Regions from separate parts of the Arthrobacter sp. A5 genome, predicted to be linked through region 2. Evidence: riboswitches for the same ligand, from Rfam matches in the RefSeq annotation. Region 2 holds a riboswitch; each other region holds the start of a gene.
What was found. A riboswitch is a leader RNA that binds a small molecule or an ion and turns the genes downstream of it on or off. The one in region 2 is predicted to bind thiamine pyrophosphate.
Positions count from the first base shown of each region.

Region 1: linked by a shared signal. The riboswitch ahead of ACLLJI_RS19340 (ECF transporter S component) and the one ahead of ACLLJI_RS12685 (IS110 family transposase) in region 2 are both predicted to bind thiamine pyrophosphate.
Region 3: linked by a shared signal. The riboswitch ahead of ACLLJI_RS16375 (3-oxoacyl-ACP reductase) and the one ahead of ACLLJI_RS12685 (IS110 family transposase) in region 2 are both predicted to bind thiamine pyrophosphate.

Region 1 covers NZ_CP180316.1:4,073,907-4,079,315, reverse strand. Annotated here, with positions in the region: partial or broken gene ACLLJI_RS19370 (Na+/H+ antiporter subunit E) at 1-108, opposite strand, end outside; partial or broken gene ACLLJI_RS19365 (Na+/H+ antiporter subunit D) at 105-470, opposite strand; gene ACLLJI_RS19360 (hypothetical protein) at 439-567, shown strand; gene ACLLJI_RS19355 (monovalent cation/H+ antiporter complex subunit F) at 573-833, shown strand; gene mnhG (monovalent cation/H(+) antiporter subunit G) at 836-1,288, shown strand; gene ACLLJI_RS19345 (DUF4235 domain-containing protein) at 1,285-1,545, opposite strand; TPP riboswitch at 1,758-1,878, shown strand; gene ACLLJI_RS19340 (ECF transporter S component) at 1,931-2,611, shown strand; gene ACLLJI_RS19335 (ABC transporter ATP-binding protein) at 2,615-4,333, shown strand; gene ACLLJI_RS19330 (energy-coupling factor transporter transmembrane component T family protein) at 4,345-5,127, shown strand; gene ACLLJI_RS19325 (substrate-binding domain-containing protein) at 5,364-5,409, opposite strand, start outside.
Region 2 covers NZ_CP180316.1:2,671,073-2,676,481, forward strand. Annotated here, with positions in the region: gene ACLLJI_RS12670 (hypothetical protein) at 1-314, opposite strand, end outside; gene ACLLJI_RS12675 (VOC family protein) at 361-1,251, opposite strand; gene ACLLJI_RS12680 (GNAT family N-acetyltransferase) at 1,535-2,050, opposite strand; TPP riboswitch at 2,100-2,209, shown strand; gene ACLLJI_RS12685 (IS110 family transposase) at 2,600-3,829, shown strand; gene thiC (phosphomethylpyrimidine synthase ThiC) at 3,855-5,409, shown strand, end outside.
Region 3 covers NZ_CP180316.1:3,466,646-3,472,054, reverse strand. Annotated here, with positions in the region: gene ACLLJI_RS16400 (hypothetical protein) at 329-592, opposite strand; gene ACLLJI_RS16395 (hypothetical protein) at 589-765, opposite strand; gene ACLLJI_RS16390 (hypothetical protein) at 943-1,395, opposite strand; gene ACLLJI_RS16385 (MarR family winged helix-turn-helix transcriptional regulator) at 2,038-2,412, shown strand; gene ACLLJI_RS16380 (DUF6855 family protein) at 2,559-2,978, shown strand; TPP riboswitch at 3,760-3,863, shown strand; gene ACLLJI_RS16375 (3-oxoacyl-ACP reductase) at 3,920-4,684, shown strand; gene ACLLJI_RS16370 (LLM class flavin-dependent oxidoreductase) at 4,696-5,409, shown strand, end outside.

The DNA.
Region 1 (5,409 bases), 1.4 Mb from region 2:
GAACACCAAATTGCCCACGCTGAAGTCGCGCCACAGCGCACCCCAGATGATCAGCAGCCAGATCAGCAGGGGAAGTTCCTGCCGGAGCGGGACTCTTTTTCGCGTCATTTGCCCGCCGCCGTTCCGCCCAGCACCGCTGCAATGTACGCACCACGGTCCAGCATCTCGCTTGCGGCCGAATTGGTCAGCTGGAACAGCGGACCGGCGAATACGGTCAGGGCAAGCCCCAGACCCACCAGCCCCATCGTCGAGCCGACCATCATTTTCGGCAGCAGCGGAACGGTGCCTTTGCCCTGGAAACGCCCCGACGCGGTGTTGCTGACGTACTTGCTGGTGCGCAGCGCCGTCGTCCCGTCGGGTTTGGTGGCCAGCAGCACGGGATCCGGCAGTTCGGCGTCCTGTGGGGTGCGCCAGAATGCGCGGTTCCAGACGCGTGCCATGGCCAGCAGCGTCAGCAGGCTCGCCAACACCCGTGTGCGCGGCGTGGAAGCGTGGCTGATCCGGGTGATGGGCACTCAAGAGGAGGTGGCCGCCCTGCGGGCCGAAACGGGCAGGGCTAAGCCATGAACGCGATGACGTTGGTGCTCGTGATCGTGACGGTAATTCTGTCCCTGGCGGCCGCGGGCGCCATCTACCGGATGGCAGTTGGGCCGTCCCTGCTGGACCGGGTGCTGGCAGCGGATGTCCTGCTGGCCATCGTGGGGGCGGCGCTGGCCACCGATATGGCGGTGAATCACCACCTGCACAGTCTGGCGCTGCTGGTGGCACTGAGCCTCATCGGTTTCATCGGCTCGGTGACCGTAGCACGCTTCGTCTTGGACCGGAAAGGTTAGGAATGAACGGACCTGCAGCAGCCGTCGATGACATCATCGACGTCCTGAGCATCATCTTCATTCTGGTGGGCGCGCTGATGTCCCTGGCCGCCACCATCGGGCTATTGCGGTTTCCGGACCTGATGAGCCGGATGCATGCGGCCACCAAGCCCCAGGTGCTCGGTCTGCTCCTGCTGCTGGCGGCAGTGGGGCTGCAGCAACGCGACTGGGCGGTACTGCCGGTGCTGCTGGTGGCCTGGATATTCCAGCTGCTGACCGTGCCCGTCTCGGCGCACATGGTCGGACGCGCCGGCTACCGGACCAAGCACCTGCGCCAGGACATGCTCAGCGTCGACGAACTGGACGACGTGGTGGCAGCGGCGCACGCGAGGCGGTCCGTGGGAGGCCGGACCGGACACACACTGACCAGGACACCTACGAAACCGGAAACTGAGGCGCCCGTCCCGGCGGGCTAAACCTCGTTCGGGCTCTTGTTGATCCGGGCGATTGCCTTCTGCGTCCCGCGGCCGGCGATGACCTGGATGATGGCGGCGACGGCGGAGGAGACCAGCGCGAAGGTCAGCGCCGAGCGCAGGCTGTACTCCAGGTTGGTGCCGTCCTTCGGTGGCTTCTTCCCGGTGCTTTTCTGCCACACCAGGTCCACAGTCTTGTTGGCGAGGAACCCCGCACCGATGCTAACTCCGGTCCCCAGCAGTTTCAGCAGGATGTTCATGTGGCCTCCTCGGGGCTTACCGGGTCGGTACCCGGTGGGGATAAAACGTCGCTCACAACGAAAAAGAAAAAATGTGCACATGCCGCCCGGCGTCGGAACCGAAGCCCCAGCCGACCGGCTATCCGACAGCCTAGCGCGAACAGCGGCCGTTGCACGAGACCGATGAGATGCCGCGCACGGGCACGGAGTCCGGTGTAGGCTGGGAGTTGCAATTAACACGACAGGGGAGCGCCGGATCCGTCCAACGGAACCGGGCGCTGAGAGTGCGGACAGCCGCAGACCCTCGAACCTGATCCGGCTAGTACCGGCGAAGGGAGTCGAGTTCTCTTCGGCATGCGGTGCCCTGCAAGCACCCTGCCGCCCCTCCTGAAAAGGAGGAAACGCAATGAGTAAGACACACGCGGGCGGAAACGGCCCCGAATCCACACCGACATCGCCGGACCCCGGATCGACACAGCCATTGGGCAGCGCCACAGGTGCCCGGACCGCCTCAAACTGGCGGGTCGTTGACATCGTCGTCGCCTCCGTCCTGGCCGTCGCCGTCGGCGTCATTTTCTGGCTCTGGTCCGCCGGCTACGCGGGCATTTCCATTATCACTGCGGCCTTTCCGCCGCTGGGCGGGCTCTATGGCGGCGGCTGGCTGATTGCGGGTGTGATCGGCGGGCTGGTGATCCGCAAACCCGGCGCGGCGCTGTACTGCGAAATTATCGCCGCCTTGGTCGAGGCGTTACTTGGCTCACATTTCGGCCTTACCGTGCTGCTGTCGGGCCTGGTGCAGGGTATCGGCGCGGAGCTGGCCTTCGCCGTCTTCCGGTACCGCAAATTCAACCTGCCGATTGCCCTGCTGGCCGGGGCGATGGCCGGTGTGGCCATGGGAATTCTGGATAATCTGGGGTACAACGCGGAATGGGATGTGGCGTGGAAGACCGTTTACCTGGTCTTCGGCGCGGTCTCCGGTGCACTCATCGCCGGGCTGCTCTCCTGGCTTGCGGTCCGCGGACTCGCGAAGACGGGTGCGCTGGCCAATCTGGCGTCCCGGCGGGCCGCGGCGGAGTCTGCGTTCTAGGACATGGCTAGCTACGACAACGGCGGAACCCGGGAGGGCGTTCGGGCCGCCGCGGTTTCCGCGAAAGGTTGGGGCTGGCAGCATTCCGGGCGCGCGGCGCAGGCCGTCCACGATCTGGAACTGGAGATCTCCCCGGGGGAGCGCGTGCTGCTGCTGGGGCCCTCGGGGGCCGGAAAATCCACCCTGCTGCATGCCCTCGCCGGGGTGCTGGGGGCGGATCAGGATGCAGCGGAGTCGGGCCTGCTGACGGTCGACGGCGAAAATCCCGCCGCCCGCCGCGGGCGTGCCGGCCTGATGCAGCAGGATCCGGAAGCGCAGGTGGTGCTCTCGCGGATCGGTGACGATGTGGCGTTCGGTGCGGAAAATCTTGCCGTTCCCCGGGACGAGATCTGGCGCCGGGTCGTCGGCGCACTCGATGCCGTCGGACTGGATTTTCCACTGGACCGTGCCACCTCGGCACTCTCCGGCGGGCAGAAACAGCGCCTTGGTCTGGCCGGTATTCTGGCCATGCAGCCGGGTCTGCTGCTGCTGGACGAACCCACCGCGAACCTTGATCCCGCCGGGGTGCTTGAGGTCCGCGACGCCGTGCTGCGGATGCTGGACCGGACCGGGGCCACGATGGTGGTGGTCGAGCACAGGGTGGCGGTCTGGGTGGATGCGGTGGACCGGATCGTGGTGCTCGCGCCAGGGGACCGGGGCCACGGCGGCGGAGTGCTGATTGACGGTCCGCCCCGCCAGGTGCTGATGCAGGCCCGGCAAATGCTGACCGGCGCGGGAGTCTGGGTGCCCGGCTATGTGCCCGCCACCCGCCCGCGCACCCGTACCGGGGCCGAAATGCTCCGCGGGCCCGCTGCTGGCGCTGCGGTCCAGACATCCTTCGGGTATGTCAGTCCGGCGTCGAGCGGCCCCGGCAGTCTGGCCGGCGGCAGCTCCGGCAGCGGGGATCTACTGCTGCACGCTGGGCAGCTCGCGGTGTCGCGGCAGGCAACGGATAGCCGAAAGCGCGGCCGTGCCGCACGGCACCCGGCCATAGCGGCGTCGTCGGGCGTCGACCTGACGGTGACCGCAGGTTCGGCGCTGAGCATCACGGGGCCAAACGGTGCCGGGAAATCGACGCTCGCCCTCACCTTGGGCGGATTGCTGCCGCCGTTGGACGGAGAGCTGCGCGCCGGCAAAGGACTGCGCCGTGGGGCCGGACCGGAACCCCATCGGTGGAGGGGAGGAGAGCTGATCCAGCGCATCGGCACCGTGTTCCAGGAGCCCGAGCATCAGTTCATCACCGGGCGTGTGCTGGACGAGCTGAATTTCGGACCGAAAATCCTGGGCCGGGGGTCCGATCGGGTGGGGGAGCTGCTGGAACGGCTACGGCTGACGCATCTGACCGAGGCCAACCCGTACACGCTCTCCGGCGGTGAGAAACGCAGGCTCTCCGTGGCCACCGTACTGGCCGCAAGCCCATCGCTGCTGGTGCTGGACGAGCCGACGTTCGGCCAGGACGCCAATACCTGGGCCGAACTCGCGAGCCTGCTCACGGAACTGCTCGATGCCGGCACCGCGGTGATCTCGGTGACCCACGATGAGGATTTCACGGAAGTGCTAGGGGGAGCGCGGCTCCGGCTTTCAGCCGACGGCCGGCCCCTTGAAGCTGCGCGGTCCGAAGCTGCGCCGCAAAGAGTTGCGCGGTCTGACGTTGCCCGCAGCGGTGCCGTGGGTGCCCGGTGAGCCTTGATGTGATGGCCGGTCCCCGGTCCACTGCCGTGTTGGCGAAGGCGAACCCTCTCTCTAAACTGGCTGCCGCGCTGGTCCTGACAATCGCCTTACTGCTGAGCGTGGACTGGGCGTCGGCCACCGTGGCGTTGGTCTGCGAACTGGCGGTGCTGCCGCTTGCCGGTCTGAGCGTCCGGACGTTGCTGCTGCGCGGCTGGCCGATTCTGGCCGCGGCGCTGGTGGGCGGCTACGGTTCGGCGCTGCTGGCACCGAAGACCGGGGCGGTGCTGCTGGACTGGGGCCCGTTGCTCTTTACCGAAGGCTCGCTGGAGTCCGGCGTCGCGATTATGCTCCGCGGAATTGCCATTGCGCTGCCGGGACTGATCGTGCTGGCCAGTACCGACCCGACGGATCTGGCGGACGCGCTGGCGCAGAAAATGAAGCTCCCGCACCGTTTTGTACTCGGGGCCCTGGCCGCGATGCGCCTCGTCGGCCTGCTGGTGGAGGAATGGCAGACCCTGGGGATGGCGCGGCGTGCCCGCGGTGTGGGCAGTGGCGGGGGATTTGCCGCGCGGTTCAGGTCGTCCCTCGGACAGGGAATGGCACTGCTGGTCCAGGCTGTCCGGAGGGCCTCCCGACTGGCCGTGACCATGGAAGCCAAGGGCTTCGGCGCAGGACCGCGGAGCTGGGCCAGGGAATCCACGTTCGGACCGATGGACCCGTGGGTCTTCGCCGCCGGACTGCTGATCGCCGCCGCAGTGGTGGGCGCCGCCGTCGTACTGGGGACCTGGAATCCGGTGCTCGGGTAAAACGACCAACCACATGGAATCCGCGGGTTCCTGAGAGCGCAGGAACCCTATTGCGTTCTCTAGGACCCGCGGGTTTTCCGCTGTTCCCAAGTGGCCTGGGTTTCCCGGGCTGACCTTCGAAGCATGAGTCTTGCGCGCATAAAGCGTGAGTTCCGTCACGCTTTACAGCGCGAGATGCCTGCGGTGGCCCTGGTGGAGGTTTTTGGAACCGGCTCCGTGACAAAGACGGTCCATAGCTACCCGACCCCAGCATCGCACTTTGTGGTGCGTCCACGCGTCGCC
Region 2 (5,409 bases):
CAGGCGGCGGCCAGCGCAGTCACATCGTCCTGGTCTTCCAGATCCTTCAGTTCCGCAAAGACCACCGCCACTGCTTCCGGCACGACGAAAAGCGTGTCCAGTTCAATGTCCACCAGTCCCAGCTCGCAGTCGGTCCCCGTCGCATGGACGGCTTTGACGGCCAGTTCGGCTAGGATCTCCACATCCAGGTCCGTCAGATCCGGCACTTCCAGCCGGGACAGCTGCGTTGGCGGGGTCTTGCCCGCGTCCAGGGCATGCGCGTGGGCCACGGCACTGCGGTGGTCAGCTATGAAGAATTCCGAAAGTGTGGACAAGGCTGCGGCCTCCAACGTCGATGGTCTTGCAGCCGCCGTGCCGTACTCAGGCGCCTGCCTCAGTGTCCACAGTAACGCGGATCCGATTGTTCCACGGATCCGCGAAGACCAGTTCGGCGCCGGTGTTGGCCGCGGCGACTCCATGGTGGGCCAGCCGCTCGGCAAGAGCGCCGACGTCGTCCTTCCTGCGCAGCGCAATCAGCACCTCACCGAGTCCGAGCGTGTCCTTGCGCGGCCCGGCACCCCGGCTGTTCCAGACATTCATGGCCATGTGGTGATGATAGCCGCCGGCGGAGACAAACAGGGCCTGACCGTGCCAGCTGGCCGTCTTCTCGAAACCCAGCGTGTCCACGTAGAAGTCGTGCGCGCTCTGCACGTCACCGACCTGCAGGTGGACGTGGCCGACGGCGGCATGCTGCTGCCGCTGACCGGCCAGAACCGCTTCGGTGAGGTGCTCGTCGAGGTACTGCTGCGGGGACAGGGCCAGCGAGTCCATGGCCACCTGCCCGTCCTCCCACTGCCATTGCGTCCGCGGCCTGTCGTAGTACAACTCGATGCCGTTGCCCTCCGGATCGGTGAAGTAAAACGCCTCGCTGACCAGATGGTCGGCGCTGCCGACGAAGGCGTGCGGCTCAAACTGCGCGGCGCTGGCGACCGTGGCCGCCAGAGAGGCCTGGTCCTCGAACAGCAGCGCCGTGTGGAACAGGCCGGCCTCCCCGCGGCGGCCCACCTGCAGCCCCGGCGCCGGGGCGAGATGCACCAGCGCAGTACTTTCCCGTCCCAGGTAAAGACCGCCGTCGGCCTCAGTGACGATATCCAGGCCCAGCGCCTGCTGATAGTAGGCGGACATGACATTCATGTCCCCCACTTTAAGCAGCACGGTGCTCATGGCGAGGTCGGCCGGGAGCAGGTCCTGGGGCGAGGTGGTGGGGGTCATGTCATGCTCCTGACGGTGTCGGTGGGTGATGTGACAGCCTCGGCCGCTGCGGTGATATGCGTTGGATTCGACTGGTGGCCGACGTGCTGTTCGTGGCCCTTATCCAGATCAATTACTTGAAGCTTCAATTTATTCCATGTCGACGAAACTTCAGGTTGAAGCGTCAGTTCATGACGAGGCTTCCGGTGAAGCACCAGGGCCGGCCCGACGCCCGGTGAACCTGCCGGGGCAGCCCGACGCTGCGGTAAAACGCCGGAACCGTCCCGGACGATGAGCGGGTGCTTTACGCCTGGGGGTATTTGCCATCGAGGCTGATCCGCATCACCACACGATCCCCCAGCGCATCCAGGCCGAGCTCGCGTTCGTGATTGCGGCGCCGGAGAAGTTCCGGGCCCGGCGAACTGTCCACGGCGAAGCCGCAGCTGGCATAAAACGGCGCATTAAACGGCACGTCGGCGAAGGTGGTGAGCGTCATCGCGTGGTACCCACACTCCCTGGCCCAAGCGACCGCGGCGTGGATCAGCGCGCGGCCTATCCCGTGTCGGGCGAAGTCCGGCTGTACGGAGAGCTGTTCCAGATGGGCCTGGCCATCGACTTCCTCCAGCCTGACGAAGGCCACCGCAGGTCTGCCGGCGACCATGATGTGCAACGCCGCGGCGAACTCCGCGGCGCCGGCCCCGGACGGCATAGGGCGCGTCAGGCGCTGGCCGGCAATTTCGGTCAGGATGGTATCCGAAGCGGCCTCGATGGCCGGCAGCAGGGAAAATTCGGCCAAGGCGGCCGGACGTAATTCAAGCATGTATTGAGCCTACGACTGGCCACCGACGGTATTCCCCGTGTATGTTCGGTTACGACCACACGGGAGCCCTGTTGCAGGGGCTGAGATCGGGCTGATGCAGTCTGCGACCGTTGAACCTGTCCGGGTAATGCCGGCGAAGGAAGTGAGTACCAGCAATGAGTATTTTGCCGTTCGGCTCAGCCCAGAATCCGTCCACGGAAGACCCGAATGCCCATCCCCTTCCGGTACAGCCAGCAGTGCCAGTGCCAGTGCCGGTGCCAGCGCCGGAATGGTCCAGGCCGTCACAGGCCGCGCCCCGGAATCCCCCGGTACCTTTTTAGTAGCCCCTAATTGAGTAAGAATTGGGTTGCTGGCCTGTTGGTTCCCGGCATGATTTATGCCCCCAGTCTTCAATGATCCGGGGGGTGATGTCACCGGGATCCGATAGGTGTCAGGGGATCGCTAATAGGGACCGGACCAGCGGCAGTTTTTATCGTGGCAGGTCAGCCGTAACGTGGATGCCGACTCTTGTCGCCGCAGGACAGACCAGCGCTGTTTTACAGGTCTCGGATGCGGGAGGTTTTGAGGTTGATTAAGGATTACGAGAGTATCGATGTCTTCAGCGGAGTCGATGTCGGCAAGAGCAATCACCACGCGGTGGCGCTGGATAAATCCGGGAAGAAGCTGCTCGATAAGGCTTTGCCTCAGGACGAAGCGAAGCTGCGGGCGATCATCGACACACTGGCCAAAAACGGCACGCTACTGCTGGTCGTGGACCAGCCCGCCACCATTGGTGCGCTGCCGGTGGCGACGGCCCGGGCCGCCGGAATCCTGGTCGGTTACCTGCCCGGGTTGGCGATGCGCCGGATCGCGGATCTGCACCCCGGCGAGGCTAAAACCGATGCCCGGGACGCGTACATCATCGCCGAGGCAGCCCGGACGATGCCGCACACCCTGCGCTCGATCGAGGTCGCCGATGAGCAGATCGCCGAGCTGTCGATGCTGTGCGGTTTTGATGATGATCTGACCCAGCAGACCACCGCTACATCAAACCGTATCCGCGGGCTTCTGACCCAGATCCACCCGGCCCTCGAACGGGTGATCGGCGCACACCTGGACCACCCGGCAATGGCGGAGATGCTGGTGAAATATCCGACCCCCACCGCACTGAAGACCGCCGGCCAGGCACGGGTGGCCACGTACCTGGCCAAGTTCGCCCCGCGGGCAGGCAAACACTGGGCAGCCGATATCTTTACCGCCCTCGGCGAGCAAACCGTGGTCGTCGCCGGCACCGCCGGAGCCGGCATCGTGCTGCCCCAACTGGCAGGCATGCTCGCCGGTCTGCGTAAAGCCCGTGTCGAAGGCCATACCCGGGTCGAGGCGCTCGTGGAGGCCCACCCTCTTCACCTCGTCCTGAGCTCGATACCGGCGGTCGGGATCAGGACCGAAGCCAGGATCCTCACCGAAGTCGTCGGTAAACACTTCGCCACCGCCGGGCATCTGGCCTCCTATTCCGGACTGGCGCCGGTGACCTGGCGATCAGGGACGTCCATCCGGGGAGACCACCCCTCCAGGAAGGGCAACAAGATCCTCAAGCGCGCTCTCTTCCTGTCCGCGTTCGCCGCCCTCAAGGACCCCACCTCACGGGACTACTACGACCGAAAACGCGCCCAAGGGAAACGCCACAACCAGGCCCTGATCGCCCTGGCCCGGCGCCGCTGCGACATGCTCTTCGCCATGCTCAGAGACATGAGCATCTACGAAGAAAAAAACCCCAAAAGCGGCTTGACAAAAACATAGGGACACCTCCCCGGAACAACAACTGGTGGAGACCCAGTCCCTGAGGTCCCACTCATTGGGGTTCGTCGAGGACGCTTCGTCCGGACTGCGGGTTCCGGTAACCGAAATTGCGCTGGAGGACTCGCCCGGCGGCGTGCCGAATACGCCGTTTCGAATTTACCGGACCGCCGGGCCGGGCAGCGATCCGGTGGTTGGGCTTGAGCCGTTCCGGGCCTCCTGGGTTCAAGCCCGTCAGGATACCGAGACCTATTCCGGGCGCGGACGGACCCTCCTCGACGACGGCAAATCCGCCCAGCGCCGGGGTGCTGCCTCGGCGGAATGGCGCGGAGTTGCGCTCAAGCCGCGGCGCGCCGTCGCCAACAGAACCGTCACGCAGATGCATTATGCCCGCCAGGGCCTCATTACGGATGAAATGCGTTTTGTGGCGCTGCGCGAGAATTGCGATGTGGATCTGGTGCGTGCGGAGGTAGCCGCCGGTCGCGCCATCATCCCCAACAACGTCAACCATCCCGAGTCCGAGCCGATGATCATTGGCAAGGCGTTTCTGGTGAAAATCAATGCCAACATCGGGAACTCCGCCGTGACCAGCTCCATCGCCGAGGAGGTGGATAAGCTGCTGTGGGCTACACAATGGGGTGCCGACACGGTGATGGACCTGTCCACCGGGGATGATATCCACACCACGCGCGAGTGGCTGATCCGCAACTCGCCCGTGCCGATCGGGACGGTGCCGATCTACCAAGCGCTGGAAAAAGTCAACGGCGAGGCCAACGCGCTGACCTGGGATATCTTCCGCGACACGGTAATCGAGCAATGTGAGCAGGGCGTTGACTACATGACAATCCACGCCGGGGTGCTGCTGCGGTACGTACCGCTGACCGCGAACCGGGTCACCGGGATCGTCTCCCGCGGCGGCTCCATCATGGCCGGCTGGTGTTTGTCGCAGCACCGGGAAAATTTTCTGTACACGCACTTTGACGAGCTGTGTGAAATCTTTGCGCGCTACGACGTTGCCTTTTCGCTCGGTGACGGACTGCGTCCGGGTTCGACGGCGGATGCCAACGACGCGGCACAGTTCGCCGAGCTGGATACCCTGGCTGAGCTGACCAAGCGCGCCTGGAAGTATGACGTGCAGGGCATGGTGGAGGGTCCGGGACACATCCCCTTCCATCTGGTGCGCGAAAACGTGGAGCGGCAACAGCGATTGTGCGACGGCGCTCCGTTCTACACTCTTGGTCCGTTGGTCACGGACGTGGCACCCGGCTATGACCACATCACTTCAGCCATCGGTGCGACCGAAATTGCCCGCTATGGAACGGCGATGCTGTGCTACGTAACGCCGAAAGAGCATCTGGGCCTTCCGAACAAGGACGACGTGAAGACCGGCGTGATCACGTACAAGATTGCCGCCCACGCCGCGGACCTGGCCAAGGGTCATCCGGGAGCCCATCTGCGCGATGACGCCTTGTCCAAGGCGCGCTTTGAGTTCCGCTGGCGCGATCAGTTTGCTCTTTCTTTGGACCCGGCGACGGCGGAGGCGTTCCACGACGAGACGCTTCCCGCCGAGCCGGCCAAGACTG
Region 3 (5,409 bases), 800 kb from region 2:
GTGGTCCGGGGCGAAACGGACACGCTGGCCGCCGATGTCCATATCCCGGGCCCAGCGTTCCGTCCGAGCCCGCTACCGGCTTTGTTCGTCGCGCCGGAACTGCGCCTCCACCTCGAGCCCGATCCGCCTCCCGATAATGAAGCCGGGCACTTTCATTCCGGCCGGTGACCTGTCGAAGCTACCCACGATGGCAACGCGTATCCCTCCATCTTTGGAGCAGTTGATGATTGTCGCATTCAGCTCGGCGTGGCATTCGGCCCCGCGCACCGTGACGGTTGCCAGAGCATTCCAGCCGTCAGCGTTCGAGTGCTTGCAGTGACTGTGACAGTCAGGACGGGGTGGTTACCGGTATCCAGCAGATGGGTTTGGCCAGGTCCCGGTCGCGACGGGCATTGCCGGTGGCCAGGGCGCTTACATCAAGGTCGGCCGTAGCGGTGATAAGGTCGCCGTCGTGCCCGATCTGGGCAACGGCAGACCGGAAGGGCACGGCACCCCGGACGCTGGTCCACAGATGGGGGGCAATGAACGCTGCCGTACTCTCCGGTGCGGCCAGCGTCCAAATTCCTGCAGTGACGTTCAATGTTGTGCTCACGGTATCGTCACTCCAACCTGTTCGATGCGTCCGACGGCGCCGACGACGCCGAAGGTGTCCGCGTAGTGTCCGACGAAAGGAGCCGTTGCGGCGGTCAGGGTGAACGCCTGGGCGCCCACGGCCTGGCAGCTGAACGTCGTGCTGGAGACACGAACCAGGGCAACGGTAAGCACCTGGATCGGGTCCTGCGGTTCACTGTGTTGCCTTTCGGGGGTGCTGGAGCATCCAGGCGGAAGTCACTCTGTTGAGCCGAGCAGGTCGAGGACGAAGCGGGCCATCTCCACGCGACCGGACACGAACGTGCGCAGTTCCTCTGAGTCAGGCTCCGCCAGGCGCTGGGTGGCGACGGCCTACAACCCCGTGAAAAGGGCCATGGACGCCGCGTGCCCGCGTCGCACTATCTCTTCCGGGATGTCGGCGCCAGAGATGGCCAGGCCCTCGCAGTACGCCTGGAAGCATAGGGGCTCCAGGCGGTAGAGCTCGCCCCGGCCAGAGTTCCCTGGTTGACCCAGCCAGCCAGCCAGCAGTTGGCCCAGATCGAAGGCGGCACAGGCTCCCCCGTACAGCCCCCAGCCGATGAGCGCGAAGTTGGTGGATCCGCCCCGGACATGTCCGGTGCTTTCGACCAGGAGATTTTGCGGACTGGCGGCGCCGTGGGCAGGCAGAACCGGAAGGGCGGGCATCTCGTCGGCCAGTTCATAGGACCGGTCGGCCAAGGAGCGAAGGCCGGCGATCAGGCGCCGATCCGCGGATTGGGCCACGACCGGGACCCGCCACAGATCTTCGCCACGAATGCCAGACATGAAAATCATAGTGGCCCCGTCCAGGTAGAACCCCAATCTGGCGGCGTCCCTTGCCGCGGATATGGCCGGGCCGAGATTCTTTTACATCGCTGCTGCCCGTTCGGAGGCATAGACTTCGGCCTCCGTGCGCCACCGGTAATGGTGCGCCAGCTATTCCCGGAAGTGGAGGGGAACCTGCTCCATGCCGCTCCATAGAAGCGGGGACTGGACGAGCTTGACAACCATACTGAAGCCTGAGGCCGCCGAATCGGGGCCATTGACAGCACCGGAGGCGGTACGCACCGTCCCTTCGACCCGCCAAAGGCCGCCCGTGGTCATGTTGAACATCGGAAACGAGATCTCCGTAGCCCTGGCTGACAGGAGCTCGACGGCCGATTACCGGAGAGCCGCAGCAGCCAGGGCGGCCAGCTTTCCAGCCTCCATCGAGGCGGTACCCAAGGCATCCATGTTCTCGAGTATGGGCATCTGCCTGATGCGCCCTTTCAATGGGAGCCGCAAGCCCCGGCTCGAAAGCCGGACCATATTAGTAAACTAGGTTTACCGAATAAATAGTAAAGTTGCTTTATGACTCATGTCAATGCTTCCACAGCTCGAGAATCCCTGCCACACATTGCAGACCTTCTGGCCGGCGCCTTTGGGAGCATGAGATCAGCCATCAAGGCAGGGTTCATCCCGGGCCTCAGGGCCTCGCACTACCGGGTGATGTCGCTAATTCCCAAGGATGGGATCCGGCTGACCGAGTTGGCCGAGCGCGCCGCCATCACCAAAGCCGGAATCGGCCAATTCATGAAGTATCTGGAACGGGGAGGTTATGTTGGCATCGCTCCAGATCCTGCCGACAAGCGAGCCAAGGTAGTGACATTGACGGCGGCAGGAAGCGCCGCCGTGGACCTTTCGCGACACATCATCGCCGAAACCGAGCGGCGCTGGTCCGAGGCGCTAGGGGCCGAACGCTACCGGGAGCTGCGCCGCTCACTGTCCGAGATAGCTTCCCTGACCACGGGCAACGGCAGATGAAACGTGTCCACAGGCTTCAGCGTACTTGCCTGAAAGAAAGGGACTCCTTGACGGGGGCCTGCGGCCGGCGGCCTCCAGTTCGTACCCAGAACATGGGCACTCGCGTAGGATGACGGCAGGGTTCGACGACGAGGACAAGGATGCCCATGGCAACGGTTAATTGGGGAGCAGCCGGCACCAGGGAAAACCCGTGGACACTGAAGACTCCGCCGGGGACGTCTGAGTACACGATGTACCGCGACGAAGGTCCCGACCCGCAAGAGCTGGTCTGCACCGTGGGCAAGACGGTGTTGAAGTACCAGCTGCGGATTGTTGGCGAGCTGCACGCCATGCTCCGCGACCGTGGCGACTGGGTGGAACTCGGCAGCGCGGACGAACAGAAATCCGCCAAGGACGGCACGGTGGAGTCCTGGGGTCGGGCCATTACGAATCCCGTGGGTGGTTGGTATGGGCTCAAAAAGGGATATCGCGGCAGGGTCGGCATGTACCTACCTCCGCTTCTGGAAGCGCTGGGTCTTGCAGAGCTCGAACACAACCCGCGGAACAACCGCATGCGGGCGATCTAGCGCGGCACTGCTGCGAGGTCAGTGACCAGGCCGTCCTGATGGATCGGGTGTCGGGGCAGCGGGACTTGACCGTGATGTGTCAGTCAGGTCTCGATGACGAAGCCACTCTCAGACCGGCCGTCGCGCCCCCGGTAAAAAGACGTTGCTAGTGATCTGTGCGGGAATCGCGTGTTAATGGACCGAAACGGCTCTGCGGATGCTTCGCGCGTCGCGGTCCAGGCAAGCTCCCAGCAGGAGCTGAAGGCTCGTGCTGTCGACTACGGACGCCCTGAGAAGCCGGCCGCCTTCGGTGCGCCCCCGGTGACTACCGAAGTGTGCGATTCCTTGCCCATGGTCCCTTCGGTTACGGGGTTACTGGGCCTGAATTCAGGCTGAGGCACGCGCAGTGATTGTCATGGTGCCTGATTGCATCGACGGCCACCCCACGTTTACCCCACGGCAATGTCGCGGTCTGCGAGGAATCCAGGAATACCTCTACACGCAGTACATCGGCATCCCCGACCCCCACGCGGATCAGCACGCAGGCTAGCCGGCGGCGGCAGGTTTGCACTGTTGGGCCGCTAACCCCTGTATGTTGATGCGGTTATTGGAGGTGTCTGTTTTGGTGGTTTGCAGGGCCGGCCGGTCCACGGGGGTACCGGTGCCCGCGGTACGGGAGGTCCGGTGGTCGCGCCGCGGTGTCCGGGACGGGAGCCGTTTGGGAAGCGGTTCGGGCAGGGCACGGCGGCCGCACGGCCAGGTGCGGGCGCTGGTTTGGCCGCGGGATGGGTATATACTCGCTCCCAGTGACACGGGGTGCCGGGCGGCTTTATTGGCCCGGCTGAGATGACACCCGTTGAACCTGATCTAGTTGACACTAGCGAAGGGATGTCCTGCAACGGTTCGCACGGTCCTGGCGTCCGGATCGCATCCTTTCGCCTTATCCGAAGGTGAAGAAACTGATGGAACTGGCAGAACAAATTGTTCTTGTGACCGGCGGCGGGCGGGGCCTGGGCAGCAGTATTGTGCAGGCGTTCGCGGGCCGGGGGGCGCGGGTGGTCATCAATTACCGCCGCAGTGCCGAAGCCGCCGGGGAACTGGCCGCCGGTTATGGCCCCGAGCGCGCTGTTGCTCTGCAGGCTGACGTCACCGACGCCGGTCAGGTGTCGGTTTTGCTGGAGCAGGCCAGGTCCCATTTCGGTTCCGCCGTCACCACTGTGGTCAATAATGCGCTGGCCGATTTCTCGTTTAACGGGGATGCCCGCTCCGGTGCCGGGGATATTTCATGGGCGGAGTTCGAGGCACAGTTCGCCGGCAGTGTCCGGGGTGCTTTGACCACGACCCAGCAGGCTTTGGAGGGGATGCGCGGCCACGGGTTTGGGCGCATCATCAACGTTGGGACCAATCTGTTCCAGAACCCGGTGGTCCCGTACCACGACTACACCGCGGCCAAGGCCGCCCTGCTGTCCTTGACGCGCACCATGGCCAAGGATCTGGGGCAGCACAATATTGCCGTGAACATGGTCTCCGGCGGCCTGCTGCGCACCACTGATGCCAGCGCCGCAACCCCGGAGGAGGTCTTTGACTACATTGCCGCTTCGACCCCCCTGGGTAAGGTCACCACCCCGGCCGAGTTCGCCGATGCCATCTTGTTTTTCGCCTCGCCTTGGGCGCGGTCGGTTACCGGGCAGAACCTGGTGGTCGACGGCGGACTGGTCATGGACTAGGCGCCCTGGCGATGAACGGGAATCGGCAACTGCATTTGAACGCTTTCCTGCTGGGAGCCGGCCACCACGGTGCTGCGTGGCGGCGGCGCGGATCGCCGCTGGAGCAGCTCGGAGAGATCGGCTATTATGAGCGGCTCGCACAAAGCGCCGAACGCGGCTTGTTCGATGCCGTGTTTTTCGCCGACGGGCAGTCCGCCGGTGACGTCGGCGCCGGGCCGAGATGGTTTCTGGAACCGTTGACCGCGCTGGCGGCCATGGCCCGGGCAACGGAAAACATCGGGCTTATCAGCACCGTCTCGGCGACCTTTTATTCCCCTTTTCATGCTGCCCGGATGCTCGCCTCCCTGGATCACATCAGTGCCGGGCGGATCGGGGCGAACGTGGTCACGTCGATGTTCGATGCTGAAGCCCGCAATCACGGGCTGGAAGCGATGCCCGGCCACGCGCAGCGCTACGGCCGCGCTGCGGAGTTCATTGAGGTAGCGCTGGGGTTGTGGGACTCTTGGGCTGATGATGCGCTGGTTCGGGACAGGGCCGGGTTCTATGCCGATCCGGCCCTGGTCCGGCCGTTGCATCATGAGGGGGACCACTTCCGGGTGGAGGGGCCCTTGAATGTGCCCCGGGGCCCGCAGGGACGCCCCGTGCTGTTCCAGGCCGGTGCTTCCGGGGCCGGCCGGGATCTTGCCGCCCGGTACGCGGAAGGGATTTACGCCGTGGCCTACGAT